DNA from 4 places in the Bacillus sp. XB1 genome. Region 1 is predicted to be linked to each of the others. Evidence: riboswitches for the same ligand, from Rfam matches in the RefSeq annotation. Region 1 holds a riboswitch; each other region holds the start of a gene.
What was found. Region 1 has a riboswitch for thiamine pyrophosphate ahead of tenA (thiaminase II). Riboswitches for the same ligand answer to the same signal wherever they lie in the genome.

Region 1 (3,184 bases):
ATATGAATTCTAGCGTCATATCTTCATACTTACTAAGTTCAATTAATTTCTCAATAATTATGATCCATATCCTATATATTTCCGTCTGCTGCTTAGATTTTTCTGTACTGTAAGTGGCTTTCGCTATAACACCTCCAAGTGACCAGTTTTTATGACGGTTAAGAAATTCCAACAAAAAAAGCCCTAATTAGGGCTTTTCATTCTATTTCTCCAGCAAAGCTCTCTATGAAATTGTTAATTAAAAAAGACACACTTAGATTGATGCGTCTTTTTGTGATGCCTCTTTTGTGAAATCATATAAAGCAATTGCGCCTAAAAGAACAAGTATACCTTGAGGAACATCTAGCAAAATAGTTTTCCAAATTTCTGGAATTACCCATTTAATATCTGCTGCTGTTTCAAGATATGTTTGGAAATAGCTGATTGTAAAATTAATTATCCCTAAAAATACAAACAACGATAAACCAAATCGAATTAATTTCTTATTTGTAAACATATAACACCTCTCAAAATTCATTGGATATTCCTGCTTTTGCTTCTTTATATTTACATATCTCTATATCTAATTTTAACACATAAAGAACTCAAAAAAATACGATATGCATATTTGCATATCGTATTAACAACACTCCATGATAATTTAGAAATTCCTGCAAAGAAAAAACAACTCCGTTACAGCTAACAGCTCGGGTTTCTTTTCTTATTTAACTTCATACCACCAACATTTACGTTCTTTGATTGTAAAATAAATGTGACAGAAGTTTATCCAGTTAATGCGTAGACAAGTAAATGAGCTAAATTATCGATATTCTATTTCGCCATATCAGTAGCACTAATGACTTTACGCAAATTTGACAAGAAAAAATATATAGCTAGGTATGATCCATACCTAGCTATAACATTACTTCTATTCTTTATCCAATTACGTCTTTTACGTCTGTATCCACTGGCCACTTTTCTAATGTATAAGCCATTTCCCAAAATGAATATTCATATTGACTGCTAATAATAAAATGCTGTTTCATACGCTTGCGGTCTGTCTCTGTTACTTTTTCAGCGATAGTATCTAAACGTGTAATTTGCTCTTCAACTAGCGTACGGAACCAATCAGATCCATAAGCAGAAATCCATTCGTTATAAATTTGCTCTTCCGGCTGGCACTCTTTTAAGCGTTCGCCAATTTCATAATACAACCAATAGCAAGGTAAGATTGCTGCAATAATATCTCCTAAATGTCCTTCATACGCAGCACGATACATATGTGAAGTATACGCATATGCAGTTGGCGCAGGAATAAAATTATCTTTTTCTTCTTTTGTTATCCCTAGCTTTTTAGCAAAATTCTCATGTAATGATAATTCCGCCTCATATGTATTTTGGGCATGGTGTGCCATACGAGCTGTCGTTTCTAATTCAAGAGCTTTTGCAGCTCCTAATGTTTGTACTCTAGCAAAATGACTCAAATAATATGAATCTTGAAGAACATAATAGCGAAAACTAGCTAAATCTAACGTTCCTTCACCAAGTTTTTTTACAAAAGGATGGTTAAAACTCGCTTTCCAAATTGAATCTACTTCTTTACGTAACGATTGTGAAAAAGTCATTTAAATCCCTCCAATAATATATAAAATATAGATATTTATCCACAGCTATTAACGCTTTAAAATAAAAAAACTTTCTTTACAGGCGTAAAGAAAGTGAAATTGACAGTATTTATTTACTCATTAAATAGCAACGTCTTTCCCACTTCCCTACGCTGGCATTAACCAGATCAGGTACTAAGAGTCTCAAAATCACATTTGATCTCAGCCTATAAAAGGCCCCCCTAGTGGATAAATATTTTGTTTTTATAATGTATTCATCATAGCATACTTCGTGAAACTGTCAAAAAAATTAGTTATATAATTCCCTTAAAACCCCTCTTCTTTTCTAACTTTTAATGATGTTTCAATAATCATATCTAATAGTTTGCTATAACTAATTCCCGCTGCTTCTGCACTTTTTGGCAATAAACTTGATTGTGTCATCCCTGGTAATGTATTAATTTCCATTACATATGGAACTCCGTCCTTCACCATCATATCAACTCTTGCATAAACACTACATTTTAATGCTTTATAACAAGCGAGTGACGCTTTATTTACACGTTCATTAATTTCTGCTGGAAGTTCAATAACTTCCTCAACTGTACTAGTATCATCATATTTTGCATTGTAGTCAAAGAACTCGGCTGCATGTCGAATTGAAACTATAGGTAACTGTTTTCCATCCAGAATGGAACATGTAATTTCATCACCTTTTATATACTTCTCAATTACTACTTCAGAATCCCATTCGAATACAGTTTCTAGCATTGAGATCAATTCATTTTTATTATAAACGATTTTCACTCCGACACTCGATCCGCCAGAGTTTGGTTTTACTACTAATGGAAATCCTAACTTATCTAACTCATCAAGATTTAGATCCTCCATTTTTGTAAGTTCAATCCAATCTGGTGTTTCTACACCTTCATAACGTAAAATCTTTTTCGAAATATTTTTATCCATACATATACTGCTAGATAACATATTACTTCCGCTATAAGGAATCCCTAAACTCTCCAGTGTTCCTTGAACTGTCCCATCTTCTCCGTATTTTCCGTGTAACGCGAGCAACGCAAAGTCAATGTCTTTCGCTTTTTCAATTAAATCCACTTTTTCATTTAATGTAATTGGAACTATTTCATACTTATTTTTATCTAAATGAGCAATCATTTCATTCCCCGTCATAATTGAAACTTGTTTTTCAGACGATACCCCGCCCATAATAACACCGATTTTCATTTTCTCAACTCCAAATTTCATTTTTTAATGTATCACCAATTATTTTAATTCCCCGAACTATTTCTTCTTCTTTCAAGCGCGAAAACCCTAATCGGAAAGTGTTCGCTCCTTCTCCATCAGAGTAAAAAACATCTCCAGGTGAAAACGTAACGCCTTTCTCATAACACTTTTGTAAAAGTGTGCGGGCATTCATATGCTCTTCTAGTTCTATAAATAAATGAAGTCCACCATCTCCAGTCATTCTTTTGAAATGAATGTACTGGTTACATGCCCCGACAGCTAACTCATATTTTTTCTTATAAACAGATCTTGCCTTTTTTAAATATTTCTCAAAATATCCCTCATGTAAATATTGAAAC
Region 2 (3,184 bases), on a different contig from region 1:
TGAACCGGTTCGGCTACAAGAATATGTTGCACCTTCTAATAAAGCAGAAAAACAAATCGCGAACGCCTGGGCGGAAGTATTAGGAATTTCAAAAGTTGGAGTGCATGATGATTTCTTTACAATTGGTGGACATTCATTAAAAGTATTACGAGTCTTAACATTGTTAAAAGAAGATTTCTCACATTTAACAATTCAAGATTTCTTTAAAGAAAGAACGATATATGGATTAGCTCGAATTGAGCGAGAAGTAAAAGTAGAGAAAGAAGAAGTATTTCGTGAATATAAAGTGATTCACGAACCAGATACTATCACGTATGCAAACGTTTTGGAAGAAACCCAGATTTCAAATGTCTTTTTAACAGGAGCTACTGGTTATTTAGGATCACACATATTATATGAATTGTTGAGAGATACATCTGCTACTATTTATTGTTTAGTAAGACCAACCAAAGATGTGCAGCAAAGAATTATAGATACATTAACAGGCTACTTTAATGATATATGTGAAGAATGGTTACAGCGTATACAGGCCGTAGCTGGTGATCTGGGAGAAGAGTATCTTGGGATGAGCGAAGAAGAATTTATGTTCATCAGTTCTAAGATGGATACGATAATTCATTGCGGTGCAGATGTAAGACATTTTGGAGATGTAAAACAATTTGAAAATATAAATGTCCAAGGAACTAGCCGTATGCTAGCATTAGCGGAGAAAGGTGCTACATTCCATTTTATTTCTACAATTGGTATCCCGTTAGAATTAGCGGTAGATCAATGGGATACATACATGAAAACTGGTGATTTTAATTACAGTGTAGACTTAGAGAATGTATATTCAAATAGTAAACTACAAGCGGAAAACATTGTTCGTGAAGCAATGAAAAATGGTTTGCGCGGAAATATTTATCGTGCAGGTAATTTAGCATGTCATTCAGAAACAGGTTCGTTCCAACAAAATATTGAAGGAAACGCATTTTATCGTCTTATTAAAACAATGCTATTAATTGGGAAAGCACCAAATGTGAAGTGGAAAGTTGATTTCACACCAATTGATTTTGCTAGTAAATCAATTGTATCGTATTTACAAGATGCGCAAATTGTAGGAGAGACGTTACATATTTGTCATCCACATCAAATTGAGTTTGAACAATTTATACAGCTAATTGGAGAGTGTGGATACAATCTTGAAATGGTTCCACTTTCAGAATATGTAAATACCGGACTTGCATTAGCGAAGGGAAATGAAGTAATAGCAGAGTTAATTGCTTCTCAAGTTGCAGGAGATGGAGCACAGCAATCTGAAATTGTAATGGGTACACGTAGAACGAATGAATGGATTAAGAAAAAAGAATTGATAGTACCAGCAATTAATAAAGAATTTATACAGCAGTTATTAGCTCATGGTGAAAAAGTTGGTTATTTTCCAAAAATAATGAAATGATTATGCATGCTTTTGTTTGTTCAATAAAATAAATCATGCTACAATGAAAACGAATTAAGGACCGGGGAGCCAATTGGCTGAGAGGATGTAAGTAAACATCGACCCTCAACCTGATCTGGATAATGCCAGCGTAGGGAGTTACTTAAAGTGATGTAGCATATGTTATTCTGTAATAACTTGCATACAAGGCTTTCCTACGCAGTAGGAAAGCCTTTTCTTATTTTTGAAATTTAATTTTATAAGGGGGATTTTATTATGTCACAACAAGTTACAATGTCATTTTCAGTAGTACCACAAGCGAAAACGAAAGATGTATATTCTGTTGTCGATAAAGCAATTGAAGTTGTGCAACAATCGGGAGTTCGTTATGAAGTAGGGGCAATGGAAACAACTTTGGAAGGAGAATTAGATGTACTTCTTGATGTCGTTAAACGTGCGCAACAAGCTTGCGTCGATGCTGGAGCAGAAGAAGTGATTACTTCTATTAAAATCCATTATCGTCCAAGCACTGGTGTAACGATAGATGAAAAGGTTTGGAAGTACCGTGATGAATATGCAAAACCAGAAGCAATCTAAACTTATTACAACTATTTGGCTTATCCTTCTCATTGCGATATGGGAAGGATCTGTTTCATTATTTAAAATCGAACCGTGGATTTTACCAAAGCCTTCTGCCATTGTTCAAGAATTAATTGGGATGAAAGATTTACTATTACCAAATACGATGCAAACACTGCAGGAAGTTATAATTGGACTATTCTTTGCAATTTTATTGGGGACGAGCATCGCAATTATTATGGATGTTATACCGTTATTTCGTATTTTAATAAATCCATTGCTCGTTATTTCGCAAACAATTCCAATTGTTGTACTTGCACCGCTATTTATTATTTGGTTTGGATATGGGATGTTGCCGAAAGTAATGGTCGTAATACTCGTTTGTTTCTTCCCAATTGCGCTTAGTATTTTAGAAGGTTTTCAAACAGTAGATAAAAATATGCTGAAACTGTTACAAACAATGAAGGCGACGAAATGGCAAGTTTACCAGAAGGTAAAATTTCCAGCAGTGCTCCCATACTTTTTCTCAGGTTTAAAAATTGCAGTTACATATAGCGTAATGGGGGCAATTATCGGAGAATGGCTCGGTGCAAGTGAAGGATTAGGCGTTATGCTTACGAGGGCTACAAAATCCTTTTTGACTGCCCGAGTATTTGGTGTTGCAGCAATCATCGTTATGGTGACATTATGCCTGTATTTTATCGTAGAGTTTATGGCAAGAATAACAGCACCATGGATATATAGAAAGGACGGCAGAAAATGAAAAAAGGTTTGAAAGTTATGTTAGCTGCCTTAGTAGCGGTAGGTGTGGCTGGATGTAATCCGGCGAAGAAAGAAGAAAGTGCAAGTAAAGATCAAAAAGTAAAAGTAGTATTAGATTGGTTTCCAAATACGAATCATACTGGCTTGTATGTAGCGAAAACGAAAGATTATTACAAAAAGCAAGGATTAGATGTAGAAATTATTCAACCAGGTGACAATGTAACAGCAGAGCAAATGATAGCATCAGGAAAAGCAGACTTCGCAATAAGTGCACAAGAAAATGTAACGTTAGCTCGTGTAGAAGGAATTCCTGTTGTATCTGTAGGAGCGATTATTCAGCATAACACTTCAGCGTTTGCATCGCTTAAGAAAGACAATATGACGTCACCGAAAGATTTTGAAGGTAAACGTTACGGCGGCTGGGGA
Region 3 (3,184 bases), on a different contig from region 1:
CTCTTATTCTACTGGGTACATCTCTTCTTCGCCTTATAAACAACAGAAGCCCCATTTGCTACCGTCTTAGCAAATGGGGCTTCTTCTATAATAAAGTTAGGTACTACAGTGTGATCAATCAAGTAAAGAGGTGTAACATGTTATTGATATAAATGACTACCAGCTTCTTTAAATTCTTCTGCTTTCTCTTTCATTCCTTTTTCAATTGCTTCTGTCGTTTCTAAATCATTTTCTTTTGCATATTCACGAATATCATGTGAAATTCTCATACTACAAAACTTCGGTCCACACATTGAACAGAAGTGAGCTGTCTTTGCCCCTTCTGCAGGCAACGTTTCATCATGATATTCCATCGCACGTTCAGGATCTAAAGATAAATTAAATTGATCGCGCCAACGGAATTCGAAGCGTGCTTTTGAAAGTGCATCATCACGCTGATGAGCCGTTTTATGTCCTTTCGCAAGATCAGCCGCATGCGCTGCAATTTTGTACGTAATAACACCCGTGCGTACATCATCTTTGTTTGGCAAACCTAAATGTTCTTTCGGCGTTACATAACAAAGCATCGCTGTTCCAAACCAGCCAATCATCGCAGCTCCAATTGCAGATGTAATATGGTCATAACCTGGTGCAATATCTGTCGTTAGTGGCCCAAGTGTGTAAAACGGCGCGCCCTGACAAATATCAAGCTCTTTCTCCATATTCTCTTTAATTAAGTGCATCGGTACGTGTCCAGGTCCTTCAATCATAACTTGCACATCATGTTTCCAAGCAATTTTGGTTAATTCACCAAGTGTTTCAAGCTCAGAAAACTGTGCTTCGTCATTGGCATCTGCAATAGACCCTGGACGTAATCCATCTCCAAGAGAGAACGAAACATCATACTGCTTCATAATTTCACAAATCTCTTCAAAGTGAGTATATAGGAAGTTTTCTTTATGATGGAATAAACACCACTGCGCCATAATCGAACCACCGCGCGAAACGATACCTGTCGTACGCTTTGCCGTGATTGGAATATAACGAAGCAATACACCAGCGTGAATCGTAAAGTAATCAACGCCTTGCTCCGCCTGCTCAATTAACGTATCACGATATACTTCCCACGTTAAATCTTCTGCAATTCCGTTTACTTTTTCCAGCGCTTGATAGATCGGTACAGTTCCAACTGGTACAGGCGCGTTACGAATAATCCACTCCCGCGTCGTATGAATATTTTTACCTGTAGATAAATCCATAATCGTATCTGCACCCCAGCGCGTTGCCCATGTCATCTTCTCTACTTCTTCTGCAATCGAAGAAGATACAGCTGAGTTTCCGATATTGGCGTTTACCTTCACATGGAAATTACGCCCGATGATCATCGGTTCAGCTTCTGGATGATTAATATTCGCTGGTAAAATAGCGCGACCTTCTGCGATTTCCTTACGAACAAACTCCGGCTCTACCCCTTCACGAATCGCAACGTATTCCATCTCAGACGTAATAATGCCATTACGTGCATAGTGCATTTGCGTAACGTTTGCACCTTGCTTTGCTCTAAGCGGCTGGCGATCCATTTGCGGGAAAACAGGTGTATGCTTCGAAGCTACTTTCACACCGTCATCCTCTGGTTTCACTTCACGCCCTTCGTATGCTTCTACATCACCACGCCCCATAATCCAAGAGTGGCGCGGCGTTGGAATTCCTTTTTCCAACTCGACCTTATACGCAGGATCTGTATAAGGACCGCTCGTATCATACACACGGATTGGTGGATTTGGAACGCCATTCGTTTCGCTTTGTTCAATCTCACGCATCGGCACTTTCATACCTTCTCGTGGTCCATCCACATATACTTTCTTACTCCCTGGTAAACTCGACTTCAATTCAATTTGCTCAGCTGAAACAGATTGTTTCATAAATTTTGTTGCCCCCCTGTTCGTGACAAGGACAAGATATGGCCAGCGCATGCCAAAATAAAAAGAGCCAGGTCCATAAAAAAATAAGGACCTGGCTCATAAAGACATCATTATGTAAAGCCGTTAACTTCCCTACGCTGGTACGAGCCAGATCAGGTCCAAAGGGTTAAGAAGTTCACGCGCTTCTCTCTCAGCCTACGCATACGTTAGGCACCCCTAGTTTATCACTGATTTAATTTTCAATACTTTCCCATCATACACGATAATCTGAAAAATGAAAAGTTTATTTCTTTTGCACTTTACGGAATCATCCACGTTAAATAATACGCCTGCACATACGTCATAATACCAACAATAATTACGAAGAATAAGCTATGCTTCACTGTAAAACGGAACAAATCCGATTCTTTTCCAGCAAGACCAACCGCCGCACAAGCGATCGCAATCGACTGCGGGGAAATCATTTTCCCTGTTACACCGCCTGTTGTATTTGCTGCAACAAGAAGCACTTCAGATACGCCGACTTGCTGCGCTGTAATGGCTTGTAAATTTGAGAACAGTGCATTCGCAGACGTATCAGACCCTGTTAGGAATACGCCAATCCAGCCTAAGAATGGTGAGAAGAACGGGAATAGTCCGCCAGTTCCGGCTAATGCTAACGCTAACGTAGAAGATAGACCAGAATAGTTTGCAATAAATGCAAACCCTAGTACAAATCCGATAGATAGAATTGGCATTTTTAATTCGCTTAACGTTTCTTTAAATGTCACTGCTGCATCTTTTACATTCATTTTCAAAATAAACATGGAAATGATACAAGCAATTAAAATCGCTGTTCCAGTTGCCGATAATACATCAAACTTCAGAATTGCCTCGTAAGGCGTTGGTTTATTTACAATTGGCTCTGCTTTCATTACTAAATTATGCAGACCTGGAATTTCAAACTTAAACACAAGACTTTCTAAAGCCCCTCCTGGAGCGAATAATGCCTTAAAGAAACTTTGGCTCCAAATGACTACCATAACCGTTAATACGATAAATGGGGACCATGCCTTCACTACTTTTCCAAACGTTAATTTTGGCATCGATGCTACTGTCGTTGTTGCTGCTACTTCACTATTTGCTTGTCCAGATTGATAAGTTTCTTTCGGCTGCCAAACTTTTAAGAACAGCGCTAAACTAATTAAACTTACAAGTGCCGATGTAATATCCGGAAGTTCCGGTCCTAAAAATGTCGCTGTAATGAACTGCGTAATCGCAAATGAACTACCCGCTACAAGTAA
Region 4 (3,184 bases), on a different contig from region 1:
CATAACATTTGTTTTTAACTTTTCAATATACGCTTCACGAGTTTTGTAAATGTGCTCTTCTAACGTACAATCAAGTTTTCCTTCTAAGCGAGATCGAATGGCTATGAGTTCCTTATAAATTGGTAATGCTTTCATTTCTTTTTCTACTACTTCGTTATTGCTTAAAAATTGAAGTGCTAACCATCTCGGATGCTCGTAATTCACTGTCTCTAAAAGAGCAATTACTTCTCCAATTCCTTCATCCATTTGTACACCATATGAAATAAGGAATGGCTTTTTCTCTTTTTTGTCATTTTCTTTAAGAGTCGTAAGCAGTTCTTCACAGCCTTTTCCACTCCTTGCAACAACAGGAACGACTGTTACACCTAATAGTTCTGATAATCGTTTTACATTAATGACAATTCCTCTTTGCTTCGCCACATCAACCATGTTTAAACCAATTGAGACTGGCTTACCAAATTCAAGTAACTGCAACGTTAAATGCATATTTCTTTCAAACTGCGAGGAATCTACGATATTTAACATATGATTAAATTCTTCTGTTAATAGAAAGTTTGTTACAACACCTTCATCACGTGAAACTGGATTTAAATCATAAACACCTGGTAAATCAATTAATGTTCCTTGTCTATCTTTTAATTTACCAACCTTCTTTTCTACTGTTACACCGCTCCAGTTTCCTACATACTCATAAGAACCAGTAAGTGCATTAAATAATGATGTCTTCCCTGTATTCGGATTCCCTAGCAAAGCTACCTTATTCACGCTAATTCCACCTTTATCATTTTCGCGTCACAATGACGAATACTAATTAACTGTCCACGACACTCCAATGTACAAGGACCTTTAAACATCGCTTTCTGTTTCAGGCGAAGTTCGCTTCCTTCAGCAAGACCGAAAGCAGCTAGTCTACGCTTTAATAGCTGATCTAAAGACTGAATACTTTTTACTAACACTTTCTCTCCAATTTTAATATCTACTAAGCTCATAACCTTCCCCCTCAGAAGAGAATGATAATTATTTTCAAAAAAATTATACCACACCCAATTTCTCTTGTACTATACCCTTTTGCTTCATATTTATTAACATTTCGCTACAATTCTATTTCAATTATTGTCATACTGTATTCGTTTGCCATTCTCATCCATTTCGCTTACAATAAACAATAGCAAATAAAGAATCTCGTTATCACTGGGGGAGCCATGCCGCTGAGAGGGAACACTTCGTTCCGACCCTTCGAACCTGTTAGTTAATGCTAACGCAGGGATTGTGCAAACGTCCGAAATACATACCTCATTTTTATTTACGTATTTCGTATCCTCCTATGATATCTATTCTTTTTTGTACAACTTGGATTTAGGGGGAGACAACATGCGTAACACCAATTTACAAGCGATGATCGAATCTGCTATTCTTGCAGCCTTCGCCATGATTATCGATATTTTACCATTATCACTTAAACTTCCAACAGGCGGTTCTATCTCATTCGCTATGATTCCTATTTTTATTATTGCTTACCGCTGGGGCTTTAAATCAGCTTTCTTAGGTGGTTTAGTTTGGGGACTATTACAAATAGTCGTGGGGGATGCTTATATTTTAACACCTGTTCAAGCATTCATTGAGTACTTCATTGCCTTTGCTTTTATCGGATTTGCTGGCTTATTCTATCGTCCAATTCAAAAAGCACTTTTAACGTCTAATGAAAATAGTGAAGAACATTCAAGTTTAGGTAGTCGCAATGAAAAACCTTCAGCAAAACAAAACCATGGTAAGAAAATCCTTGTTTACATTATCCTTGCTACATTTGTCGGTAGCTTTGCTCGCTATTTCTGTCACTTTATTGCCGGTATTATTTTCTGGGGACAATATGCGCCGAAGGGTCAATCAGCTGTGTTATATTCATTAATCGTAAATGGAAGTACAATGCTTGGTTCTTTTATTTTATGTACAGTTTTACTTATATTTTTATTCCTCACTTCCCCACGCTTATTCAAAAGCATCAGTGCTTATCAAATGAATACACAAAAAAAGGGCGCTTAATGAGCGCTCTTTTTTCATATCGTAATATTAATTAAAAATACAATAAATGCGCAAAAGAAAATAAATACCATTATACTTAGCCAATTGCTATGCACGGTTCATCGACTCCTTACATAACCTCATTTTCTAACCAGATTATATCGCTTAAAAATAAAGATTAAGTAAAGATAATATGAAAATAAATTAAAAAAAGCGTAGCATGCATTATCTACGCTTTTTTCGGTAAGTAAAAGTAAAATAATACACCGTCTTCTGTATTTTTCACTCCATATTCAGCATCGTGTAATTCTAAAATATTTTTAGAAATAGCAAGCCCAAGTCCCGTCCCACCTTGTGAACGCTGACGAGCTGTATCCACGCGATAAAAACGATCCCAAATTTTATCTAATTGTTCTTCTTCAATGTGAGTACCTTTATTTTCAATACAAACTTTTATACGATCCTTCTCATCTATTGCAGAAATAATAATATCTTCTTTATTTGGTGTATAACGTATGGCATTCGTAATGAAGTTAACGATGACTTGTTCAATCCGGCCTTGATTTGCAATCACTTCAAATGAATGTATATTTTTATGAACATGAAGTTCTTTTTTCTCTATTTCCACAGATAGATGTTCACATATATCTTCAATTACTGTATCAATATAAAACGAAGACTTTTTCATTTTATATGTACCAGATTCAAATTTAGCTAGCTCAAGCATATCCAAAATTAAAGTATCCATTTTGTCTACTTCTCTCTCCATCGCTTGAAAATAATACTCTTTTTTATGCTCAGCTACCCCGTCTTTTAAAATGGAAATACAACTTTTCATAATACTTAGCGGTGTTTTTAATTCATGCGAAACACCAGAAATGAATTCTTTCCGTGTATTTTCTAACTTTCTTTCCTTTTCAATATCTTCTTCTAACTGTCCAATATGTGAATGGAGTTTATTTGATAGCACATTAATATTTTTCGATAAATCTCCAATTTCATCTTTTGAAATAATCGGTATTTTTTCTGTAAAATCTAATTGTGCTATTTTCTTCGTCGTATCATTTATTTTTAATAACGGTTTGGCAATTTGTTTTGAGTAATAGAACGAAGCTAAAAAAATAAGAACAACTACAAATGCAATGATATAGATGTAATAATCTTG

Region 2: it holds a riboswitch for thiamine pyrophosphate, as region 1 does, so the genes downstream of both, ACK1U5_RS24680 (MTH1187 family thiamine-binding protein) here and tenA (thiaminase II) in region 1, are expected to answer to the same signal.
Region 3: it holds a riboswitch for thiamine pyrophosphate, as region 1 does, so the genes downstream of both, thiC (phosphomethylpyrimidine synthase ThiC) here and tenA (thiaminase II) in region 1, are expected to answer to the same signal.
Region 4: it holds a riboswitch for thiamine pyrophosphate, as region 1 does, so the genes downstream of both, thiT (energy-coupled thiamine transporter ThiT) here and tenA (thiaminase II) in region 1, are expected to answer to the same signal.

Annotation. Positions count from the first base shown of each region.
Region 1 covers NZ_JBNRIL010000001.1:1,131,889-1,135,072, forward strand. The annotation lists gene ACK1U5_RS05750 (DUF3937 domain-containing protein) at 254-517, opposite strand; gene tenA (thiaminase II) at 915-1,604, opposite strand; TPP riboswitch at 1,732-1,837, opposite strand; gene ACK1U5_RS05760 (D-alanine--D-alanine ligase) at 1,911-2,825, opposite strand; gene pdxR (MocR-like pyridoxine biosynthesis transcription factor PdxR) at 2,830-3,184, opposite strand, start outside.
Region 2 covers NZ_JBNRIL010000005.1:118,611-121,794, forward strand. The annotation lists gene ACK1U5_RS24675 (non-ribosomal peptide synthetase family protein) at 1-1,438, shown strand, start outside; TPP riboswitch at 1,491-1,592, shown strand; gene ACK1U5_RS24680 (MTH1187 family thiamine-binding protein) at 1,694-2,014, shown strand; gene ACK1U5_RS24685 (ABC transporter permease) at 1,986-2,759, shown strand; gene ACK1U5_RS24690 (ABC transporter substrate-binding protein) at 2,756-3,184, shown strand, end outside.
Region 3 covers NZ_JBNRIL010000003.1:88,240-91,423, forward strand. The annotation lists gene ACK1U5_RS21680 (arsenic transporter) at 1-39, shown strand, start outside; gene thiC (phosphomethylpyrimidine synthase ThiC) at 141-1,901, opposite strand; TPP riboswitch at 2,014-2,129, opposite strand; gene lldP (L-lactate permease) at 2,201-3,184, opposite strand, start outside.
Region 4 covers NZ_JBNRIL010000002.1:62,652-65,835, reverse strand. The annotation lists gene feoB (ferrous iron transport protein B) at 1-765, opposite strand, end outside; gene ACK1U5_RS15535 (FeoA family protein) at 762-989, opposite strand; TPP riboswitch at 1,184-1,285, shown strand; gene thiT (energy-coupled thiamine transporter ThiT) at 1,372-2,040, shown strand; gene ACK1U5_RS15525 (sensor histidine kinase) at 2,249-3,184, opposite strand, start outside.